Regions from separate parts of the Agrobacterium sp. 22094 genome, predicted to be linked through region 1. Evidence: predicted binding sites of a transcription regulator. Region 1 holds the regulator's gene; each other region holds the start of a gene.
The links. Region 1 encodes PhoB, which activates phosphate uptake and scavenging genes when phosphate is short. Its sites were predicted from a motif close to TGTCATNNANCTGTCAT; they were not measured.
Positions count from the first base shown of each region.

Region 2: a site for PhoB is predicted at 1,649-1,665, ahead of ACTJK5_RS03290 (DUF3419 family protein). Genes of this name have one in related genera too.
Region 3: a site for PhoB is predicted at 2,299-2,315, ahead of ACTJK5_RS19585 (DUF2794 domain-containing protein). Genes of this name have one in related genera too.
Region 4: a site for PhoB is predicted at 2,360-2,376, ahead of ACTJK5_RS04415 (UDP-2,3-diacylglucosamine diphosphatase). Genes of this name have one in related genera too.

Region 1 covers NZ_JBQEPX010000001.1:2,264,291-2,268,534, forward strand. Annotated here, with positions in the region: gene ACTJK5_RS11065 (aspartate aminotransferase family protein) at 1-53, opposite strand, end outside; gene ACTJK5_RS11070 (GcrA family cell cycle regulator) at 506-1,042, shown strand; gene ACTJK5_RS11075 (hypothetical protein) at 1,162-1,629, shown strand; gene phoB (phosphate regulon transcriptional regulator PhoB) at 1,713-2,396, opposite strand; gene phoU (phosphate signaling complex protein PhoU) at 2,419-3,135, opposite strand; gene pstB (phosphate ABC transporter ATP-binding protein PstB) at 3,227-4,042, opposite strand; gene pstA (phosphate ABC transporter permease PstA) at 4,114-4,244, opposite strand, start outside.
Region 2 covers NZ_JBQEPX010000001.1:693,317-697,560, reverse strand. Annotated here, with positions in the region: gene ACTJK5_RS03300 (LysE family transporter) at 1-274, shown strand, start outside; gene ACTJK5_RS03295 (lytic transglycosylase domain-containing protein) at 396-1,511, shown strand; gene ACTJK5_RS03290 (DUF3419 family protein) at 1,711-2,961, shown strand; gene ACTJK5_RS03285 (class I SAM-dependent methyltransferase) at 2,958-3,635, shown strand; gene ACTJK5_RS03280 (glycoside hydrolase family 25 protein) at 3,791-4,244, shown strand, end outside.
Region 3 covers NZ_JBQEPX010000005.1:144,880-149,123, reverse strand. Annotated here, with positions in the region: gene acnA (aconitate hydratase AcnA) at 1-996, shown strand, start outside; gene ACTJK5_RS19590 (DUF1223 domain-containing protein) at 1,257-2,039, shown strand; gene ACTJK5_RS19585 (DUF2794 domain-containing protein) at 2,338-2,730, shown strand; gene ACTJK5_RS19580 (Bax inhibitor-1/YccA family protein) at 2,920-3,702, opposite strand; gene ACTJK5_RS19575 (ABC transporter permease) at 3,969-4,244, opposite strand, start outside.
Region 4 covers NZ_JBQEPX010000001.1:926,013-930,256, reverse strand. Annotated here, with positions in the region: gene ACTJK5_RS04425 (ABC transporter permease) at 1-325, opposite strand, end outside; gene dgcA (N-acetyl-D-Glu racemase DgcA) at 471-1,454, shown strand; gene ACTJK5_RS04415 (UDP-2,3-diacylglucosamine diphosphatase) at 1,463-2,293, opposite strand; gene ACTJK5_RS04410 (NADP-dependent malic enzyme) at 2,527-4,244, shown strand, end outside.

The DNA of each region.
Region 1 (4,244 bases):
GCTTTGGAAAACGTATCGAACAACGGCCCGGATTTGGGGGCAGTTTCGGCCATGGCGACATCACTCCTTACGTCAAGTCGGGACAGACGACTGTCAATAGGGCTCGCGGGTTATCCCTGCCCTGAAAATCAAAAATGCCGCCTCGCGGCGGCCTGCATGCTGTCTTCATTGCGAGAGCACTATTGTCACTTCCCCGCCTAATGTCAACAAATCTCGGCACTTCCGGGCATTTACAAGCCTTGGTAGGTGCTTGCCGCGCAGGCCCGAGGTGTTGCCTTTCTGACTCACAGGGGAAGCAAGTTGGGGAAAACCGGAAAATCGATTCCAGATGATTCCTGCGACTCTTGTCACGGAGTCAACCGACGATTAGGTTAACCGTCAATTACTAGACTGCAATGCGGCGGAACTAGTCACCTACAATCTGGCGAATGGCCTGCGCGTGGTTCACTCCATGGCATAGTAGGTGGATTCTGCCCGAAAACAACGCGACGAGCGGAGAAGCGGCATGAACTGGACGGACGAACGAGTAGAAAAGCTCAAGAGATTATGGTCCGAAGGGCTTAGCGCAAGCCAGATCGCAGCACAACTAGGCGGTGTGAGCCGCAATGCCGTCATCGGCAAGGTTCACCGCCTCAACCTGCCAGGTCGCGCCAAGGCCGGCGGCACGGTCGCCACGTCGCGTCCTGCGCCCAAGCGTCCCGCAGCAGCGCCGCGTCCGGCAAGCTATGCGGCTCCGGCCCGCGCTGCGACCAGCCGTCCAGCACCGGCCCGTAGCTCTGGTGCCCTCGCTTTCAAGGAAGACATGGACATCGACACCGTCGAGCCCATGGAATATGTTCGTTCTTCCAACAATGTCGTTATCCCGATCTCGCGTCGCCTGACGCTGACGGAACTGACCGAGCGTACCTGCAAATGGCCGGTCGGCGACCCGCTCAAGGACGACTTCCATTTCTGCGGCTGCGAGGCGTCTGAAGCCTCGCCCTACTGCAAGTTCCACGCGAAGATGGCCTACCAGCCGGTCAGCGAACGCCGCAAGGCGTAAGGTCTGTCTCAGAACCAATTCAGAAAGCGGGCTTCGGTCCGCTTTTTTATTGGGCAGTCTCCAGCTTTGCCAAATAATCCAAGCTTGCCTGCAGCAATAATCGCGCCCAGACTATCATCATGGACGCGATCGACACACTGCACGACTATATCTCGGCGCTATGGGCCAGGGCCGTCGACACGCCCTTCCCGCCAATCCCGCGCAGCACCCGTGGCGACGGAACCGTTTACGTCGAATGGCGACGCGGCAGCTACTGGCTGATCTGCGAGGAGCGCGGAGAGGAATATTGGCGTCGGGAAGCCACGGACATGGACGATGCCGCCTTCCAGTTGATGTCGATCGTGACGGGAGAAGTGGTGCGCGATCGCGAGCTTGCGGTTCGGGAAAAAGCGCGCCGCCAGTCGACCGGCCCGGACGACTATTCGCGCTGGAACTGGATGTACCAGGAGATCGAACTGATGAGCGCGATCAAGGAGAGTTATGGTGCTCGAACCCGAGCCAATTATGCCGAGGTGCTGACGCGCAGCCCGTTGTCGAGGGACGAGATAGACGCCGCGCGATATCCCATTCCGTCAACATTGATTTGACGCCGGGAAGCCACGGGCTGTCCGCTCTGACGCCGCAAGAATAGGAGCGCTTGTACCTTCAAGCAAAGCGCTCCCGAAGCCGATCAGGCTTCCATGGAATAGCCGGCACCGCGAACGGTGCGGATGACATCCTGCATGCTGGAGAAATTCAGCGCCTTACGCAGACGACCGACATGGACGTCCACCGTGCGCTCATCCACATAGATATCGTGACCCCAGACACCATCGAGAAGCTGGGAACGGGAAAACACACGACCAGGCGAGGTCATGAGGAATTCCAGCAGACGGAATTCGGTCGGCCCGAGACGGACTTCGCGGCTCTTGCGATGGACGCGATGCGTCTCACGGTCAAGTTCGATATCGCCGCATTTCAGCACCGAGGACAGGACCTCCGGCTTGGCGCGGCGCAGCATCGCCTTGACGCGTGCCATCAGTTCCGGCGTGGAGAAGGGCTTCACGACATAGTCGTCCGCGCCCGTCGCCAGGCCCCGAACCCGTTCGCTTTCCTCGCCGCGCGCCGTCAGCATGATGATCGGCAGACGCTCGGTTTCCGGACGCATGCGCAGGCGACGGCAAAGCTCGATGCCGGAGACGCCCGGCAGCATCCAGTCGAGGATCAAAAGATCCGGCGTGCGCTCCTGAAGGCGGATTTCCGCCTCGTCGCCACGCGGAATGGTGTCCACGTCATAGCCTTCGGATTCGAGATTGTAACGGAGGAGGACGCTCAGCGCCTCCTCGTCTTCGACAACGGCGATTTTTGGCACCATGGCTCCAGATCCTATCTGTCGCTTACTCGGTCACAGCGCCGAGCGTGTTGGAACTATCGTCCTTCGGACGCTCACCTTCCGGCTGGCTGCCAGTGGTCATGTAGTAGATGGTCTCGGCGATGTTGGTGGCGTGGTCGCCGACACGCTCGATGTTCTTGGCACAGAACAGAAGATGCGTGCAGGTGGTGATGTTGCGCGGATCTTCCATCATGTAGGTCAAAAGCTCGCGGAAGAGCGAGGTGTACATGGCGTCGATTTCCTCGTCGCGCTCGCGGATGGCCTGGGCCTTTTCCGCCGATCGCGTGGAGTAGACGTCCAGCACTTCCTTCAACTGCACAAGCGCCAGTTCCGACAGATGCTCAAGGCCACGTGCCAGTTTGCGCGGAACGCCGGTGCCGGCAACAGCGATGACGCGCTTAGCGGTGTTCTTGCCCAGATCGCCGACGCGCTCCAGGTCTGCGGCAATGCGCAACGAACCAATGATTTCGCGAAGGTCTGCTGCCATCGGCTGGCGCTTGGCAATGGTGACGATCGCCTTGTCGCCGATTTCGCGCTCGGCGTGATCGAGGATCGTATCGTCCGAGATAACCTTTTGCGCCAAGGCTGCATCGGAATTGACGAGCGCACGCACGGCATCGGCGCACATCTGCTCGGCCAGGCCGCCCATTTCGGCGATCCGGCGGCTGAGGAACTTCAGCTCCTCATCATAGGCGGACATGATGTGGGAATGTGTCGACATGTTCGTAGTCTCCAGTTTCGAAACGCCCTGTCGCAAGCCTTTTTAGTGGCTCGAGCGACAGACGCGGTGGAATGTGCAAGCAGCAACAGGATCAGCCGAAACGACCCATGATATAGTCCTGGGTGCGCTGGTCATCCGGGTTGGTGAACATCTTGTCCGTATCGTTCTCCTCAACCAGGTGGCCGAGGTGGAACATGGCGGTACGCTGCGAAACGCGAGCGGCCTGCTGCATCGAGTGTGTCACGATGACGATGGTGTAGTTGGCACGAAGCTCGTGGATCAACTCTTCCACCTTGGCGGTCGCGATCGGGTCAAGCGCCGAGCATGGCTCATCCATGAGGATGACTTCCGGTGAAACGGCGATGGCACGTGCGATGCACAGGCGCTGCTGCTGGCCGCCGGACAGACCCGTGCCGGATTCTTGCAGGCGGTCCTTCGCTTCGTTCCAAAGACCTGCCTTCTGCAGGGCGGACTCGACGATCTGGTCCATATCCGCCTTGTTGCGGGCAAGACCGTGGATGCGCGGGCCGTAGGCAATGTTTTCGTAGATCGACTTCGGGAATGGGTTCGGCTTCTGGAACACCATGCCGACGCGAGCGCGAAGCTCGACGACATCGATGGCAGAATCGTAGATATCCTCACCATCGAGCGTAATCTCGCCGGTGACGCGGCAGCCATCGATTGTGTCGTTCATGCGGTTCAGCGTGCGCAGAAAGGTGGATTTGCCACAGCCCGAGGGGCCGATGAGAGCCGTCACCGTGTTTTCGCGAACGTTGAGCTTCACATCGTAAAGGGCGCGCTTCTCACCGTAATATACGGAGACGTCCTTGCCGATCATCTTATAGGAAACTTCATTCATTTTCTTGTCCAGCGCCTTTTCAACTGCTGCTTCCGACAACATGTTCATTGTTCCGTTCTCCCTTGCTTCTTATCGCATTTCCGAGCAGAAAACCGGTATCCACATTTCCTGGAGATGCTTTACCAGCGCCGTTCGAAGCGGCGACGCAGCAGGATTGCGCCCACATTCATCACCAGGAGGAACATAAGCAGGATGATGATAGCGCCGGATGTTCTTTCGACAAAGGCGCGTTCGGCTTCGTTCGCCCACA
Region 2 (4,244 bases), 1.6 Mb from region 1:
GGCGGCGCTGCGCCTGCGCTACTTCGCCTTCTTCATCGCCTTCCTGTCGCAGTTCATCAATCGCTCCCGCGACGTGGTGGAAACATTGACGCAGATGCAGGCCGCGACCTTGGTCCTGTCCCTTCTCTGCCTCACTCTGCAGGCCACTTTTGCCCGCTCGACGATCGCCATGGTGCGTCGTGCATCGGTGACGAAAAAGGTCCGAAACAACCGCGGAACGCGCTTCATTACAGGCCGCGCCGTCTCCGCCGGCTACCGGCGCATCGCCGCCTGAAACACATATGACGCCTCCCGTCTTGCCGGAATCCTTACGATAGGTTAATGATCCGCCCAGGAGACTGCGTGCTTCGTTTGATACGGGGGCATCAACGGGCAGGCAAAGTAGAGGCGGCAGCATGATATTTTCTGGCAATTTGCGCCGTAAATCGGCGTCACTTTTGTCGTCCACCATGGGATTGACGCTGGCCTTGGCAGGATGCACCAGCGTCGAATATTCAGCGAATTCCAACGTTCATTCCCCGAAGATTGCGGCCGCACCCGTCGCAGCGCCGGCAACGGCGCCAGGTACGGTAGCGCCCGGCACGCAAACTACGACCGAGGGCCATCAGCCCGGCACCGTAGCAGCGGCAGCGACCAACGCGCCGACAGCAGCCGATGCGGCCTCCCCGGTTCAGGTCGCATCCAATTCCGCGACAACCCCTACGCCCTCCACACCAGCCATCAAAGGCGGTCGTGTCGCTCTTCCCCCGGCAGCAGAAATTGCAGCCGCAGCCGCGATTTCCGCGCAGATGCAATCGCCGACTGGCACGCCACAAATGGCATCGGCCACAACGGCAGCATCGCTTGGCGCAACGCCTGTTGCAGCAACGGCGATGACTACCAATCACGCAGCCGGCCTTCAGGCCGCAGCAAACACCTCCGCCACCGCATCCCTGCCGCAGGTCGTCGCCGTCAAGGGCTCCTTCCCACCGGCCCCGCCACCACCCGGTACGCCATCGGCGGCCCCTGTGCAGTTGACGGAAGACATGGTGCGCGCGCAAACGATCGTGCCGCTGCCCAAGCCTGACAGCACCGTTCTCGCCTACGCTTCTGCCCCGCAGAATGCAGCGCTGGCTGCGATCAGCACGCGCGAGGGTCTCAGCACCGGGCCGCAGCCCGTCGGTCGCGAGAAGCTCAGCGGTCTGATCTCCAAATACGCCACCATGTATAGCGTCCCTGAAGATCTGGTGCACCGCGTCGTCATGCGCGAAAGCCGCTACAATCCCGGCGCATATAATCGTGGCCACTTTGGCCTGATGCAGATCAAGCATGCCACCGCCCGTTCCATGGGTTTCAGTGGCCCCGCCTCCGGTCTTTTCGATGCAGAGACAAATCTGCGCTATGCCGTCAAATATCTGAGCGGTGCGTGGAAGGTATCTGAGAACGATCGTGACGGCGCTGTGCGTCTTTATGCCCGCGGCTATTATTACGACGCCAAGCGCAAGAACATGCTCCACGTCCTGCGTCAGTAGCAGAACGCTCTATTCCCTCAATTGTCTATGGTCTGACCCGCCCTTGAACAAAGGGCAGTTGAACGCCTTCTGCGGCATTGCTCCGGGCACCGTTTGTATCAACGCGTGCTAGCGGAGCGACTGCCTCCCGCTCCTCCCGTCATTAAACTGTTGCGTCCTGACGCTACACGCCTGTCACCCGAACGATAGGTGGAATCATATGACGAGTGCTGCCCCCAAAACCGGCTTCAGCAAGAATACCAAGCTCAAGGCCGCCCTTCTCCAGCACAAGGCGCTTTCGACCAGCGGCCTGTCGGAGCGGCTGTTCGGCATGCTGTTTTCCGGCCTCGTCTATCCGCAGATCTGGGAGGACCCGGATGTCGACATGCAGGCCATGGAGCTTTGCGAAGGTCATAGCATCGTGACCATCGGTTCGGGTGGCTGCAATGCGCTGGCCTACCTGTCGCAGAGCCCGAAAAGCATCGACGTCGTCGATCTCAACCCCCACCACATCGCTCTCAATCGGCTGAAGCTCGCTGCCTTCTGCCACCTGCCGAGCCATGGCGATGTCGTGCGCCAATTCGGCAAGGCCAATATCGGCTCCAACAGCGAAGGCTACGACCGCTTCATCGCCCCGAACCTCGATGCGCAGACGCGCGCTTATTGGTCGAAGCGCACGATTGCAGGACGCCGTCGCATCTCCGTTTTCGATCGCAACATCTACCGTACCGGACTGCTCGGCCGCTTCATCGGCGCCGGACACCTCTTGGCGCGCCTGCACGGCGTCAAGCTCCAGGACATTGCAAAGACCCGCTCGATGGAAGAGCAGCGCCAGTTCTTCGACGAGAAGGTGGCACCTCTCTTCGACAAGCCGATGATCCGCTGGCTGACCAAGCGCAAGAGCTCGCTCTTCGGCCTCGGGATTCCACCGCGCCAATATGACGAACTGGCCAGCCTCTCGGACGGCAACACCATCGCGCCCGTCTTGCGCAGACGCTTGGAAAAGCTCGCCTGCGACTTCTCCCTGAAAGACAATTACTTTGCCTGGCAGGCCTTTGCCCGCCGCTACCCAGATGCCGGCGAAGGGACACTACCGGATTATCTGAAACCCGAATATTACGACGCCATTCGCAAGAATGCCGATCGCGTCACTGTCCATCACGCCACCTTCACCGAGCTTCTGGCGTCCAAACCCGCCTCGTCGGTGGATCGTTATGTGCTGCTTGATGCGCAGGACTGGATGAGCGACGTGCAGATCAACGAGCTATGGGCGCAGATCAGCCGCACGGCGACACCCGACGCACGTGTGATCTTCCGCACGGCGGCAGAAAAGAGTGTCATCGAGGGCCGCCTATCTGACGATATCCGTGCCCAATGGTCCTATCTCGAAGACCGCTCGCTTGAGCTCAACGCGAAGGACCGATCGGCCATCTATGGCGGCTTCCACATCTATCAGAGGGCATCGGCATGAAGAGCATCGGAGACAGCGTCGGCCTCGCAGACGCCCAGCATGCGACCCTGATGGACAGAATGTACCGCCATCAGCGGCACATCTACGACATCACCCGCAAATACTATCTCCTCGGCCGTGACCGCACGATTGAACGTCTGGATGTTCCCCATGGCGGCAGCCTTCTGGAGGTCGGCTGCGGCACAGGCCGCAATCTCCTGCTCGCCGCCCGTCATTTTCCGCTCGCCAAGCTCTACGGTCTCGATATCTCCGCCGAGATGCTGAGTACGGCGGCAGAGAACTTCTCGGGCAAGGTGGCGCGTCCAACGCTGCGCGTTTCCGACGCCACCACCTTTAGGCTGGGAGAGTTCGGTCGTAGCGAAGGGTTCGATCGCATCATGATTTCCTATGCGATCTCGATGATTCCCGAATGGGAAAAGGCCGTGGAACGTGCCCTCCTGTCGCTGGCACCGGGCGGATCGCTGCATATCGTCGATTTCGGCCAGCAGGAGCACCTGCCCGTCTGGTTCCGCAGCCTGCTGCAGGCGTGGCTGACGAAGTTCCACGTCACACCGCGTTCAAACCTCCGCTACGTACTGGAGACGCTTGCCGGAAGCCATAATGCATCCCTTGAGTTCGAGCCGCTCGCCCGCGGCTATGCATGGCGTGCTGTGCTGACGATGCCGAGAATTTGAGAAAGCCGCCTCACCGCTCAGGAATGAATTCTTAATCCGTCCACTTGTCATAACCGCTTGTTTACCCTGTTATGGTAAATACGGATTAACGATATGCCGCGTCGGCCAATGAGCCGGCCGCGCAATCGGCGGGAACTCATTCAACTGGGAACATCATGCGGCGGCTCATTCCGGCTCTTCTTGGCACCTTGCTGGTCCTTAGTGGCTGCACCTCGACCAGTTACGATTTCCTCGAGACTGCCTCCGTCGCACGACCAAAGTTCAAGGATAACGATCCGCACGATTTCGGCCGCGAATCGCCACACAGACACGAGGTCCACGGCATCGACGTTTCCAAGTGGAATGGCGAGATCGAGTGGGCGACCGTGCGCAAGTCCGGCGTATCATTCGCCTTCATCAAGGCGACCGAAGGCACCGATCGTCTCGATTCCCGATTCGAAGAATATTGGCGCGGCGCGGCCGCCGCCGGTGTGCCGCACGCGCCTTATCACTTCTATTACTTCTGCGCGCCCGCCGATGCGCAGGCTGACTGGTTCATCCGCAACGTTCCGAAGGAATCGATGAAGCTGCCGCCGGTACTCGATGTGGAGTGGAACCCCGCCTCCCCGA
Region 3 (4,244 bases), on a different contig from region 1:
CAGAAGGACCTTACCACGGAGCCGCTCGGCGAAGACCAGGATGGCAACCCGGTATACCTGAAGGACATCTGGCCGACCTCTGCGGAAGTCCAGGAGTTCATCCAGAAATACGTTACGCGCGAGCTGTTCGAAACCAAGTATGCGGACGTGTTCAAGGGCGACGAAAACTGGCAGGCCGTGCAGGTTCCCGATGGCCAGACCTATGCCTGGGACGACAACTCGACTTACGTCCAGAACCCGCCTTACTTCGTCGGCATGGGCAAGAAGGGCACTGGCCTCAAGGACATCAAGGGCGCTCGCGTTCTCGGTCTCTTCGGCGACAAGATCACCACCGACCATATTTCTCCGGCCGGTTCGATCAAGGCAGCGTCTCCAGCCGGTGCATACCTCACCGAAAACGGTGTGGCGGTTGCCGACTTCAACCAGTACGGCACGCGCCGTGGCAACCACGAAGTGATGATGCGCGGCACCTTCGCCAACATCCGCATTCGCAACCACATGCTCGGGCCGAACGGTAAGGAAGGTGGCTACACCATCCACTATCCGTCCAAGGAAGAGATGTCGATTTACGATGCAGCGATGAAGTACAAGGATGAGGGCGTTCCGCTCGTCATCTTCGCTGGCGTCGAATACGGCAACGGTTCTTCGCGTGACTGGGCGGCAAAGGGCACCAACCTGCTCGGCGTCAAGGCCGTGATCGCGCAGTCCTTCGAGCGTATCCACCGCTCCAACCTGGTCGGCATGGGCGTCGTGCCCTTCACCTTCCAGGAAGGTACGACATGGGCAAGCCTCGGCCTGAAGGGTGACGAGACGGTTACGATCGAAGGCCTCGAAGGCGAGATCAAGCCACGCGAAACCAAGATCGCCAAGATCACCTACTCGGACGGCACAGTGAAGGAAATTCCGCTGCTTTGCCGCATCGATACGCTGGACGAAGTGACCTACATGGACAATGGCGGCATCCTGCAGACCGTTCTTCGCGATCTGGCAGCCTGACCCGACAGTCCAAAGACGTCGAACGCCGGGAGCGATCCCGGCGTTTTTTTGTGGCCTTTGGGACGGCCTCTTCCGAGGGTCTGATCGGTCCGAAGGAACGGGTCTTAACCCCTGCCTTTTCGTCCTCACGCGAAGCCTGCGAAGCTCACCCCATCGTGACTTCCTCTTGAACGGAGTTCGAGGCTATTTTCCGCCTTGCCACCATACCCGAATTGATTGCATCAATGGTTCGGACCGGCCTTCAGACAAGGGTTCACGCTATGCCGAATACAATTGGCCCGCAGCGAAGCGGCATTTTCAGAAACGGGCTTCGCAGCGTCGGCGTTTCCCTATGCCTGTTCGGCGGGCTTTCTGCGGGTGCGGCCTATGCTCAGGATCAGCTGAAAGGCGTGGTCGAGCTCTTCACCTCGCAGGGCTGCGCCTCCTGCCCGCCGGCAGATGCCAACCTGCGCAAGCTTATCCAGAATGGCGATGTGATCGGTCTGTCCTATCATGTCGACTACTGGAATTATCTCGGCTGGACGGATTCGCTGGCGTCGAAGGAAAATACCGAGCGGCAGTACGGCTATGCCCGTGCGCTTGGCCGCAACAACGTCTATACGCCGCAGGCGGTGGTGAATGGGCGTGACCATGTGAAGGGCGCGGATATTCAGACGATCTACCGCCGCCTGGACGATTTCAACAAGGCGGGCGAGGGCTTGAACGTGCCGATCAGCACCGAGCGTGTCGGCGATGAGATCGAGATCGATATCGGTGCCGGTCAGGGCAAGGCGGAGGTCGTGGTTGCCTATTTCAACCGCGAGCAGGTCGTCGACGTGCAGAAGGGTGAGAACCAGGGCAAGACCATCTCCTACTGGCACAGCGTCTATGATGTGCAGACGGTCGGCATGTGGGATGGCAAGGCGATGACCGTGAAGCTGCCAGCAAGCGTCATGAGCAAGGCGAAATCCGGCGGCTGCGCCGTGCTGCTGCAAAAGATGGATGCGGCTGGCAATCCATCGGCCATTGTCGGCGCGAATGTGCTGATGCAGTCAGAGGGATAAGACGAGATTTTTGGGGATCTCCGCTGGGGGAGATCCGGCCCGGGCATTGGGGGCTGGGGGTAAAGGGTCAATGCACCGGACCGGGTCATCTTGGTGCCTAGGCATCAATTGACAATCGCACTATTCCATTGAATTCGGGCCATGATTTGTTCGAAATTGGGCATTTGCGCCCGCTTGTTTTGCCTCATTGGTTACCGGACAAGCCGCTCCTTGCCGCCCTACTTTGCGGGCTTGCAATTTCGCCAAGGCGGGGACAGACTGTCGCAGAGATGTCATAAGCAGTCGAGCGAGGTGCCGGATGGCCGATCAGCCGGATTTGCAATACGCGACTTCCCAGACCCGGGAAGGCTCTACCGTCGTTGATCTTCGGGAATACAAGCGGGCCAAGGACCCCTTGCCCGTGACCTTCCACCGCCGGGAACTGGACGCCATTCTGCGCGTCTACGGCCGCATGGTGGGCGAAGGTGAGTGGCGCGACTACGCCATCGACCACATGAAGGAAAAGGCAGTCTTCTCCGTCTTCAAGCGCTCCGGCGAAATGCCGCTCTTCAGGATCGAGAAGAACCCGAAGCTTGCTGCCAAGCAGGGCGCCTACTGCGTCATCAATACCGATGGCCGCATTCTTAAGCGCGGGCATGAACTGCCGCAGGTGCTGAAGGTGTTCGATAAAGCGCTCAAGCTGATCGACTAAAGCGCTGTGCGTCTGATTGGACGTACAATGGACGCTTTACCTTTCTGAATCCACGCATCGGCCCGGAAATCGAGTCCAATCTTCGGGCCGACGCAGCAAGGCGGCAGGGGAGCGACTTCTTCGGCCTCATAGGCGGACATGAAAAAGGCGGCCAGTGGCCGCCTTTCTGTTTGAGCGCTATTGCGATCCTTAGTTGTTCCGGTTGCCCAGGAACTGAAGCAGGAACATGAACAGGTTCAGGAAGTCGAGGTAGAGCGTCAGCGCACCCATGATCGCCTTGCGACCGGCCACGAGAACGTCGTCACCTTCGAAGTACATTTCCTTGATCTTCTGCGTGTCGTAGGCGGTCAGACCTGCAAAGATCAGAACGCCGATTGCAGAGACTGCAAAGCTAACAGCGCTCGACTCCAACCAAATGTTCACGACCGACGCGATGATCAGGCCGAACAGACCCATGATCAGGAACGAGCCCATGGCGGACAGGTCCTTCTTGGTCGTGTAGCCGTAGAGCGACAGCGCGCCGAAAGAAGCAGCGGTGATGAAGAACGTCTGGACGACGCTAGCTGCGGTGTAGGCCACGAAAATCGACGAAATCGATAGTCCAACCAGGGCAGCGTAGACCCAGAACGTTGCTTGAGCAGCAGAAACGCTCATCTTATGAACGCGGAAGCTCAGGAAGAAGACGAGGGCTAGCGGTGCCAGCATGACGACCCAGCGAAGAGGCGATGCGTAGACCGCAGCGCCGAGCTGGGTCAGCATTGTACCGTTGCTAAGCGTCGCGACGGCCGCCGCAGGATCGGTTGTTACAGCGAGGCTAGCAAAACCGAAGGCAGCAACACCGGTAATCACCAGCGCGAGCGCCATAAGGTTGTAGACCTTCACCATGTAGGAGCGAAGACCTTGGTCGATCATCGCACCAGACTGAGCACGGCCCTGGGCCATACGGTTCTGGTAGTTGTTAAAGTCAGCCATTGTTTCCTCTTTTAGCTCCGAAGTTGCTACGGTGTCGGGATAAGACCGTTATGTGGATACTATCCCAGGCGCCGCTGCGGAGCTACAGCAAGCCTACCGGAGAATATGAGGCGATGGCGCAGCCGTTACAAGTGCCAAAAATAGCGAAAAAACACCGTATGCGCGAAAAGCGATAACGTTTTTGACATCATTACCAAGAATTAATCGTAAAAGTTAAATCGCGCACAACTTTTCCGTTTTTTAGATTTTCACTTGCATCCAGCGGCTTACTCGCCCGCCTGGCGCAGCACGGGTGCAGCCTTCTGGCCGAGGATGCGCCATGTGCCGATCAGCCCGATGCCCACCGTCATCACCAGCGACACGACAAGCGTGCCGATTGCCACATCGGGCAGGAAGCTAGAGGGCAACTTCATGATGCGGGCAATCACGAACCATGCGGAGACGCCGCCTGCCAGAAGGGCGAAGGTGGCGGTTGCCACGCCAAGGATCATGTATTCATAGGAGAAGGCGCGGATCAGCATGGATCGAGTGCCGCCGAGCGT
Region 4 (4,244 bases), 1.3 Mb from region 1:
CTTCATCGGGAAGCGAGGTGATGATCTCCTCGACCTTCTCATTGCCCTCGAAGCTCACATTCGAGCCGGACTTCTCCAGGCGGCTTCTCAGGCTGTGGAGGATCCATGCACCGGTCGTATCGATATGGTCGATACCTGACAGGTCGATCGTGATGGGCCCGGATGCACCCGATTTTTCGATCTTGTCGAGTTCTGGCAGAACGGGAGAGATGTTCGCGTTGCGCCAGGAACCGGAGAGCACGTAGCGCGCGCCGCCGCGCTCCGCGTTCTCATCCGGCGAGATTGCAGCCTGTTCCACCCGCTTGCCTGGTTCCTGTTCTTGCATATTTCTCCGCGTGAATGCAGCTTACTGAAAGATTCTCTTAACGATTCATATCTTTTGCCGGACCAGCAAGCCACAGCGGTGCACCGTAAATGGATACATATTTTGCAGGTTCCATGGTTTTACCCCCAACTATAGGGCAATTTTGATGAGCCGTTACCTCGAAGCCACAGCGCAAATCTTCCCGGTTGCAGGAAGCTTCACCATTTCGCGGGGAAGCCGCACAGAAATCCATGTGGTGACCTGCACGATTTCCTACGATGGCGTTCAAGGTCAGGGAGAGTGCGTCCCCTACGCGCGCTATGGAGAAACGATCGAAGGCGTCCTGGCAGATATTGACGCAGCCGCGAAGGCAATCGCTTCGGGGCTCGACCGGGAGCATCTTCAGCAGGCCATGAAGCCGGGTGCTGCGCGCAACGCCGTCGACTGCGCCTTATGGGATCTGGAAGCGAAGCTCTCCGGGAGACCCGCCTTTGCTCATTTTCTGCCGTCTGCTCCAAAACCCTTGATGACGGCCTACACGATTTCGCTCGCCGATGCGCAGACGATGGCGGCGAAGACAAGGGAAAACGCCCACCGTCCGCTCTTGAAGATAAAGACGGGAACAGAGGACGACGAAGAGCGCCTACGCGCCGTTCGTGCGGCAGCACCAGATGCCGCAATCATCGTCGATGCCAATGAGGGATGGCGTGAAGACAATATCGAGCATCACATGGCCGTTGCCGCGGAGCTCGGGATCTCCTTGATCGAGCAGCCTCTCCCAGCCGGCAACGATGCGTTTCTGGCGACGATTAAGCGACCCGTGGCAATCTGCGCGGATGAGAGCGTCCACCTCACAAGAGACCTTGCATCCCTTCGCGATCGTTACGATGCGATCAACATCAAGCTCGACAAGACAGGTGGCCTTACCGAGGCCTTGGTGATGAAGCAGGAAGCCGAGCGTCTCGGCTATCAGATCATGGTGGGGTGCATGCTGGGAACGTCGCTTGCCATGGCACCCGCTGTGCTACTGGCGCAAGACGTGGCCTTTGCCGATCTTGATGGCCCGCTACTCCTGGCGCGAGACCGGGAGCCGGGCCTTGTCTATGACGGTTCGCTCGTTCATCCGCCACAGCCGGAGCTGTGGGGATAAAGACATCCTCAGGCCGCTTTTGTATCAACGAGCTTGGGAAACATCACCGGCTCCAGCTGGCGCACCGTTGGCTCTTCCGCGCTATCGCTGGTCTGCATCCAGGTGATCAGCTCGAACGAGCCGTCAAGGTTTTCGACAATGGCCGTGCAGCTTTCCACCCAGTCGCCGGTATTGATGTAGCGAATACCGTCGATATCCTCCACCACCGCATGGTGAATATGGCCGCAGATCACGCCATCCACCTTGTTGCGCCGGGCCTCATCGGCCACCACACGCTGGAACTCGCCGATGAAGTTGACGGCATGCTTTACCTGGAGTTTCGCCCAGGCGGAAAAAGACCAGTAAGGCAGGCCGATACGGCGGCGAACCGCCGCGATCGCGACGTTGACGGCAATCGCCGCATCGTAGGCCCAGTCACCAAGGTAAGCGAGAAGGCGTGCATTGCGCACGACGACGTCGAACTCGTCGCCATGCAGCACGAGATATTTCTTGCCGTCCGCTGCCTCATGGATCATGCGCTCGGCCACTTCGATGCCGCCGAAATGCGTGCCGGGAAATTCGCGTAAGAATTCGTCGTGATTTCCGGGGATGTAGACGATGCGCGCGCCCTTGCGTGCCTTGCGTAAAAGCTTCTGCACCACGTCGTTGCAGCCCTGCGGCCAGTACCAGCTGCGGCGAAGGCGCCAACCATCGATGATATCACCAACGAGCACGATCGTGTCCGCTTCGTGATACTTCAGAAAGTCCAGCAGAAAATCCGTCTTGGCCGCTTTCGAGCCAAGATGCACGTCGGAAATGAAAAGCGTCCTGAAGTGTCTGGTTTCGGTCTGCGTGGCCATGGTCTCGTCCCCTCGTCTCATGAAAGGCGTTTGGAAATCTTTCACCCTTGGGAAAACCAGACTCGTGTTTCAGCAAGATGACAAAGCGGCACTTCCATGGTCTGACGCTGGTCTTTTTGCGAATATCGCCTTTCTCGCTTTTGCATGCCACCCGCCAAATAAACGGCTGTACGGTCGAACTGTTTGCTGTATGCAAAGACCTTCGTGACAATTGAAATAAAGCGGTGAAAAAGATGAGTTCTCAGGACAAGGGCACGACGCAAAACAAGAGCAGCAATGCGGATCTGGATGAGCAGGCGCTCTTCTACCATCGCTATCCTCGCCCGGGTAAACTTGAGATCCAGGCGTCCAAGCCGCTCGGCAACCAGCGCGACCTGGCGCTCGCCTATTCACCGGGTGTCGCCGCCCCCTGCCTTGCCATTCATGAAAATCCGGAAACGGCGGCGCAATATACTGCACGCGCAAACCTTGTGGCTGTGATTTCCAACGGCACCGCCGTTCTCGGTCTCGGCAATATTGGCCCGCTGGCGTCGAAGCCGGTCATGGAAGGCAAAGCCGTCCTCTTCAAGAAATTCGCCAATATCGACGTCTTCGATATCGAAATCGACGCGCCCGGCATCAACGATATGGTCTCCACCATTTCGGCACTCGAGCCCACCTTCGGCGGCATCAATCTCGAAGACATCAAGGCGCCCGAATGTTTCGAAGTCGAGCGCCAGCTGCGCGCCAAGATGAACATCCCGGTCTTCCACGACGATCAGCACGGAACAGCAATCATCGTTGCCGCAGCCGTCACCAATGCGCTGGAACTCGCCGGCAAGGCCTTGTCGGACGTCAAGATCGTCGCATCCGGTGCCGGTGCAGCGGCTCTCGCCTGCCTCAACCTGCTGGTGGAGATGGGCGCTAAGCGCGAAAACATCTGGGTCCACGACATTGAAGGCCTCGTCTATGATGGCCGCAACACGTTGATGGACGAATGGAAGGAAATCTACGCGCAGAAGACCGACAAGCGCGTCCTGGCCGAATCCATCGAGGGCGCAGACGTCTTCCTCGGTCTCTCGGCCGCAGGCGTTCTTAAGCCCGAGCTTCTGGCAAAGATGGCGGAAAAGCCATTGATCCTGGCACTGGCGAACCCCAAGCCTGAAATCATGCCGGAAGAAGCACGCGCTGCACGCCCGGATGCAATGATCTGCACGGGTCGCTCGGACTTCCCGAACCAGGTCAACAACGTTCTCTGCTTCCCTTACATCTTCCGCGGTGCGCTCGATTGCGGCGCAACCAGCATCAATGAAGAGATGAAGATGGCGGCGGTCCGCGCGATTGCCGAACTGGCGCGCGAGGAAGTCTCCGAAGTCGCTGCCAAGGCCTATAGCGAAGAGACGCCGGTCTTCGGCCCGAACTACCTGATCCCCTCGCCTTTCGATCCACGCCTCATCCTGCGCATTGCGCCCGCCGTCGCGCGCGCTGCCGCCGCAAGTGGCGTCGCATCGCGACCCATCACCGATTTCGATGCCTATCTCGATCAGTTGAACCGCTTCGTCTGGCGTTCCGGCTTCATCATGAAGCCGATCTTCAACAGTGCCAAGAGCGCAGAAAAGAAGCGTATCATCTTTGCCGAAGGCGAAGACGAGCGCGTGCTGCGCGCCGCTCAGGTACTTTTGGAAGAAGGCACCGGCATCCCGATCCTTATCGGTCGTCCGCAGATCATCGAAACGCGCCTGAAGCGCTTCGGCCTGCGCATTCGCCCGAATACCGATTTCGCCGTGGTCAACCCGGAAGACGATCCACGCTACCGCGACTATGTCGATGACTACTTCGCGCTGGTCGGCCGTGCCGGCATCAACCCGGAAGCGGCACGCACGATCGTTCGTACCAACACCACCGTCATCGGCGCGCTCTCCGTCAAGCGCGGTGAGGCCGATGCCCTGATCTGCGGTCTGGAAGGTCGGTT